Kineosporia succinea: one gene and its partner. The protein of the gene in region 1 binds, or shares a complex with, the protein of each later gene. Links are inferred from orthologs where the notes say so. Each region holds a gene or a part of one and is shown in the gene's direction. Other genes may lie near its edges. The genes, in order: rplL and rplS.

Region 1 (3,025 bases):
CGGTGCTGCTGGTCGAGGACGACCCGGGCGACGTGGTGATGACCCGGGAGGCCCTGGAGGACACCGGGGTGACCAGCCGGCTGGACGTGGTCGGCGACGGGGCCCAGGCGCTGGACTTCCTGTACCGGCGCGGCCCGTACGCCGACGCGCTGCCGCCCGACCTGATCCTGCTCGACCTGAACCTGCCGAAGATGCACGGCCAGGAGGTGCTGTCGGCGGTCAAGGCAGACCCGCAGCTGCGGCACATCCCGGTGGTCGTGCTGACCACGTCGGAGGCCGAGGAAGACGTGCTGCGCAGCTACGACGGCCACGCCAACGCCTACGTGACCAAGCCCGTGGACTTCGAGAGCTTCGTCGCCGTGGTGCGGCAGATCGACGACTTCTTCGTGAGCATCGTGAGGCTCCCGCACCACTGATTTTGGTTTCTGGGCCCGGAACCCGTACTCTTGACAGAGCCAAAGATCGCCGGTTGCCGTCCTCACTCAGGATCGGCTGAAGGTCCCGCAATGTGTGGGCGGCCAGCGTAGGTGACCGGTAGAGCTTTGAAATTCCTGCCTCGGCAAGGTTCTTCAACGCCCCGTGCGCCTGCGCCGGGGCGTTTCGCATTTCTGCGGGCCGTGAGCGCACCGGCAACAGAAGTGAAGGAGTCCCATGGCACGGGCAGACAAGGCTGCGACGATCGCAGAACTCACCGAGAAGTTCCGCGGTTCCAACGCCGCGGTCCTGACCGAGTACCGAGGACTGACCGTCTCCCAGCTCACGCAGCTGCGTAAGAGCATTGCGGAGCACGCGACCTACACGGTCACCAAGAACACGCTGACGAAGCTGGCCGCGCAGAACGCCGGGATCACCGCGTTCGACGGTGAGCTGGCCGGTCCGAGCGCGGTCGCGTTCGTCACCGGTGACGCGGTCGAGGTGGCCAAGAGCCTGCGTGACTTCTCGAAGGCGAACCCGGCGCTCGTCGTCAAGGGCGGTTTCCTCGACGGCAACCCGCTCACCGCCGACGAGGTGCGCAAGCTCGCCGACCTGGAGTCCCGCGAGGTCCTGCTGGCCAAGATGGCCGGCGCGATGAAGGCGTCCCTCACCAAGGCCGCCGTCCTCTTCCAGGCCCCGCTCTCCAAGACGGTCCGCACCGTCGAGGCCCTGCGCGAGAAGCAGGCCGCCGGTGCTCCGGCCGCGGCCGAGAGCGAGCCCGCGGCCGAGACCGTGGAGGCCTGACCTTCAGGTCAGTCCCGCACCCTCAGAACCATCTGGATCCTGCGAAGCAGATCCACTTCTCCAGACCTCGTTGCGCAGCATGACTCGCAACGCAGTACCGAAAGGGATAGCCACCATGGCGAAGCTCAGCACCGACGAACTGCTCGACGCCTTCAAGGAACTGACCCTGATCGAGCTCTCCGAGTTCGTGAAGGCCTTCGAGGAGACCTTCGACGTCACCGCGGCCGCCCCGGTCGCCGTGGCCGCTGCGGGTGGCGGCGCCGCCCCGGCCGAGGCCGAGGCCGAGAAGGACGAGTTCGACGTCGTCCTCGAGTCTGCCGGTGACAAGAAGATCCAGGTCATCAAGGAGGTCCGTGGCCTCACGAGCCTGGGCCTGAAGGAAGCCAAGGACCTCGTCGACAGCGCCCCGAAGGCTCTGCTCGAGAAGGTCAACAAGGAGACGGCCGAGAAGGCCAAGGCGGCCCTCGAGGGCGCCGGCGCCACCGTCACCCTCAAGTGATGACCGCCCGGTCCGCCGGGCAGTTCTGACTCATCGGTTCCCCGTACCGTCCATCCGTGGGCAGTGCGGGGAACCGCTGTTTTGGGGTGATTCACACCGCACTGCCCCGAATCGGTGAGCGGACCGGCTCACCCGGCCGACGCGTCCCTCATTCTCGGGGGCCCCTCACCCGGTCGGCCGAACGGCCAGGTAGCAGGCTCGTTATTCTGGTTGATGCCCCGCCCCACGGGTGGCGAGCGGTGAACGTGACCGGAAGTCGACGCAAAGTCCGCGCACCGGTCGCCGGAATGTCGCGGCGCGTGGGGTTGACGCTGATCTGAGGGCTTGTCATGCTCTTTCTGCAAGCACCGCCGGAGAGCGTGAAGATGCAGGTGGGACGGTCGTACCCACCCCTGCCACAGGCTCCGCCGGCGTCGTGCCGAGGGTGCCAGCACCGGCTGAAATTGCCGGGTAGACAGTCCTGGCTATTTTCCGGTAGGGTGAGCCTTTGCGCTGACCTCTGCCCTCCAAGCGTCCATTCGCGGGGCTAGAGCGCGCGCACGTTACGCCCGCAGGCCCGTGGAAGGACCCCTCTTGGCTGCCTCGCGCACCGCGTTCAGTGGCTCGACTACCCCGTCCGGCCGTATCTCTTTCGCCAAGATCCATGAACCGCTTGAGGTTCCGAACCTCCTGGCATTGCAGACCGAAGCCTTTGACTGGCTCCTCGGCAACGACAAGTGGCAGGGCCGTGTTCAGGCCGCCATCGACGGAGGCAACCAGGCCGTCCCGACCACCTCTGGTCTTGAGGAGATCTTCGAGGAGATCTCCCCGATCGAGGACTTCTCCGGATCGATGAGCCTGTCGTTCCGTGACCACCGCTTCGAACCGCCCAAGTACTCGATCGACGAGTGCAAGGAGCGGGACATGACGTACTCGGCCCCGCTCTTCGTGACGGCCGAGTTCATGAACACCACCACCGGTGAGATCAAGAGCCAGACCGTGTTCATGGGCGATTTCCCGCTCATGACCGAGCGCGGCACGTTCGTGATCAACGGCACCGAGCGTGTGGTCGTCTCCCAGCTGGTGCGTTCGCCGGGCGTGTACTTCGAGCGCTCGATCGACAAGACGTCCGACAAGGACATCTACACCGCCAAGGTGATCCCGTCGCGCGGTGCGTGGCTGGAGTTCGAGATCGACAAGCGCGACATGGTCGGTGTCCGCATCGACCGTAAGCGCAAGCAGTCCGTCACCGTGCTGCTCAAGGCGCTGGGCTGGTCCGAGGCGCAGATCCTCGAGGAGTTCGGCGAGGTCGACTCGATCCGCCAGACG
Region 2 (3,088 bases), 2.8 Mb from region 1 along the record:
TTCGTGAAGGGAGCCGTCTTCCACGTGGAAGACGGCTCCCTTCAGCGTTCCCTGGTCGCGTCGGGCCTGCCCACCACGCTCACTCTCACCCGGGTCCGTGACAACAACGGCACCCTTCTGCTCGCCTTCGAAGAACTGACCGACCGGACCTCGGCCGAGGGCATGCGCAACGCCGTGCTCGAGCTCGACCTCGACGAGGCCTCCGACGAACCCGACGCCTGGTACGACCACGAGCTGGTCGGCCTGGCCGCGGTGGACACGGCGGGGGAGAAGCTCGGCGAGATCGTCGCCGTGCAGCACCCGGGTGCGCAAGACCTGCTGGTCGTGCGCACGCTGCGCGGAGAAGACCGTCTGGTCCCCTTCGTGAGTGCCCTGGTGCCCCTCGTGGACATCAAGGCCGGCCACCTCGTCCTCGATCCGCCCCTCGGTCTCCTGGAAGATCTCGACGACTAGATGCGCATCGACGTCTTCTCGATCTTCCCGGAATACCTGGCGCCGCTGGACCTCTCGCTCATCGGCAAGGCCCGGCGCACCGGTCTGCTCGACCTCACCGTGCACGACCTGCGGGAGTTCACCCACGACCGGCACCGCACCGTCGACGACGCCCCGGCCGGGGGCGGCGCCGGCATGGTGATGAAGCCGGAGCCGTGGGCCGAGGCGCTGGGCACGCTGGCCGAGGGGCCGCGACGGCCGACGCTTCTGGTGCCGAGTCCCTCCGGGCAGCCGTTCACCCAGGCGATGGCCCGCGAGCTGGCCCAGCAGGACTGGCTGGCGTTCGCCTGCGGCCGCTACGAGGGCATCGACGAGCGGGTCTACGAGCACGCCGCCACGCTCATGCCGGTGCGGCCGTTCAGCCTCGGCGACTACGTGCTCAACGGTGGTGAGGTGGCGGTGCTGGCCGTGGTCGAGGCCGTCGCCCGGCTGATCCCGGGGGTGATCGGCAACGCCGAGAGCCTGGTCGAGGAGAGCCACGAAGACGGCCTGCTCGAATACCCGGTCTACACGAAACCGGCGGTGTGGCAAGACCGTGAGGTGCCGGCCGTGCTGATGTCGGGGCATCACGCGCAGATCGAGCGGTGGCGTCGTGACGAGCGGCTGCGGCGTACGGCGCGGCGTCGGCCGGACCTGATTCTCAAGCTGGACCCCGGGACGCTGGACAAGGTCGACCGGGCCGTTCTGGCCGAGGAGGGCTGGTCGGTGGAGGGCTCTCAATTTCGGTTGCCCGCCCGGCCTGTGGCAGACTGACCCTTCGTGCCGCCTGTCGGCTGCGCCCCTGCCACAGGGGGAGAGCGCGGTACCGACGTCAGCGCCGGGCACGAACCGTGAACCGTAGAATCTTCTACCTTCGCCGGTGACCTGTGGCATCTGCGAGAGAGCGACATATCGTGCACGCACTCGACAGTCTCGACGCTGCCTCCCTGAAGAGCGACGTCCCCTCCTTCCGCGCCGGTGACACCGTCAAGGTTCACGTCCGCGTGGTCGAGGGCAACCGCTCCCGTGTGCAGCTGTTCCAGGGCGTCGTGATCCGCCGCTCCGGTGGTGGCGTCCGCGAGACCTTCACGGTCCGCAAGGTCAGCTTCGGTGTCGGCGTGGAGCGCACCTTCCCGGTGCACACCCCGATCATCGAGAAGATCGAGGTCGCGACCCGCGGTGACGTCCGCCGCGCCAAGCTGTACTACCTGCGCTCGCTGCGCGGCAAGGCCGCCAAGATCAAGGAGAAGCGCGACGCCATCCCGGCGCGCTGAACTTCTTCGTAGCGCTTCGCGAACCGGCCCTGGCCTCCCGACGGGAGCCGGGGCCGGTTCCGCTTTGCCCCTCTGCGTTCTGCTGGCACAGCTTGGGATGAGAAGCTGTGAATCGGCGCGCGTGCGGGCCGCTCGCGTGGTTCGGCGCCATTCGTCGCGGGCCCGTGCGAGGATCCGTGATGCATGTTCTTTTCTGGAAACCGCTCGACGGCCTCTCAATGACGCCTGATCTGAAGAAGAAGGTGGGATCGGGTGCTGATCGGCCGGACCGCGCCGACGTCGCCCCGCCCGGCGATGCCTGACCGTTCTCCGGCGAGCCCGGTGCGCCGGGCCGCAGTGGTTCTGGTCGCGGTCGCGGTGACGATCGCCCTGGTGCGCGCGTTCCTCCTGCAGTCGTTCGTGGTGCCCACCGGCTCGATGGAGCCGACCGTGGAGATCGGCGACCGGGTGGTGGTCTCGCGGCTGTCCTCCCTCTTCGGCGACGTGCAGCGCGGCGACGTGGTGGTCTTCAACGGTGCCGGGGTGTTCGACGACACCGACCCCGGCCCCGACACGCTGCTCGGCCGGGTCGGCCGGGGCGTCGCCGCGCTCTTCAGCATGCCCGTCGGGTCTCACGACTACGTCAAGCGAGTGATAGGCCTGCCCGGCGACCACGTGGTCTGCTGTGACGACCAGGGGCGCATCACCGTCAACGACGAGCCGCTCGACGAGACGTACGTGGCGGACGGCGACCGGCCGAGCGAGGTGGCGTTCGACATCGTGGTTCCCGACGACCGGCTCTGGGTGATGGGTGACCATCGGTCCGACTCCGCGGACTCGCGGGCCTACCTGGGCTCGCCCGGGGGTGGCACGGTTCCCCTCGACCGGGTGGTCGGCAAGGTGGCCGGGATCTACTGGCCACTGTCACGTTTCGGTGGGCTCGACGACGGGTCGGGCCGGTGAGGGCCGGTGACCGGCCGGACCAGGAGGAACCGGTGACCCCTGCGGACCCGTGGAACGCGGCTGCCCCTACGCCGTCTCCGGCCCCTACCCCGTCTCCGGCCCCTGTCCCGGAGTCCGAGGCGCCGGCGCCGGTGCCCGAGAAGCCGGCTCCCGGCCCGCTCGCCCAGCTGCTGAGCCTCGTGCGGGAGCTGGCCCTGGTGCTGGTCATCGCGCTGGGTCTGTCGCTGCTGATCAAGACCTTCCTGGTGCAGGCGTTCTTCATCCCGTCCCCGTCGATGGAGAACACCCTCCTGACCGGCGACCGGGTGCTGGTGAGCAAGCTGACGCCCGGCCCGTTCGACCTGCACCGCGGTGACATCGTGGTGTTCAAGGACCCGGGCGGCTGGCTCGGTGACAGCGAG

Evidence for each region.
Region 2: rplL (region 1) and rplS share a complex: the UniProt entries of both Escherichia coli proteins name them as parts of the 50S ribosomal subunit. The link is inferred for Kineosporia succinea from one-to-one orthologs.

Annotation. Positions count from the first base shown.
Region 1 is NZ_JAUSQZ010000001.1:3,345,783-3,348,807, forward strand. Bases 314-3,025 are described here. They hold rplL (50S ribosomal protein L7/L12), read left to right. Parts: upstream 314-1,333; coding sequence 1,334-1,717; downstream 1,718-3,025. Other genes in these bases: J2S57_RS14655 (response regulator), read left to right, coding at 314-416; rplJ (50S ribosomal protein L10), read left to right, coding at 652-1,218; rpoB (DNA-directed RNA polymerase subunit beta), read left to right, coding at 2,291-3,025. Outside these bases: more of J2S57_RS14655, read left to right, coding at 1-313. UniProt on the Escherichia coli protein: The binding site for several of the GTPase factors involved in protein synthesis (IF-2, EF-Tu, EF-G and RF3). Is thus essential for accurate translation.
Region 2 is NZ_JAUSQZ010000001.1:544,543-547,630, reverse strand. Bases 289-3,063 are described here. They hold rplS (50S ribosomal protein L19), read left to right. Parts: upstream 289-1,382; coding sequence 1,383-1,745; downstream 1,746-3,063. Other genes in these bases: lepB (signal peptidase I), read left to right, coding at 2,819-3,063; lepB (signal peptidase I), read left to right, coding at 2,040-2,687; J2S57_RS02490 (hypothetical protein), read left to right, coding at 1,925-2,047; trmD (tRNA (guanosine(37)-N1)-methyltransferase TrmD), read left to right, coding at 454-1,245; rimM (ribosome maturation factor RimM), read left to right, coding at 289-453. In the rest of the region: more of rimM, read left to right, coding at 1-288; more of lepB, read left to right, coding at 3,064-3,088. UniProt on the Escherichia coli protein: This protein is located at the 30S-50S ribosomal subunit interface and may play a role in the structure and function of the aminoacyl-tRNA binding site.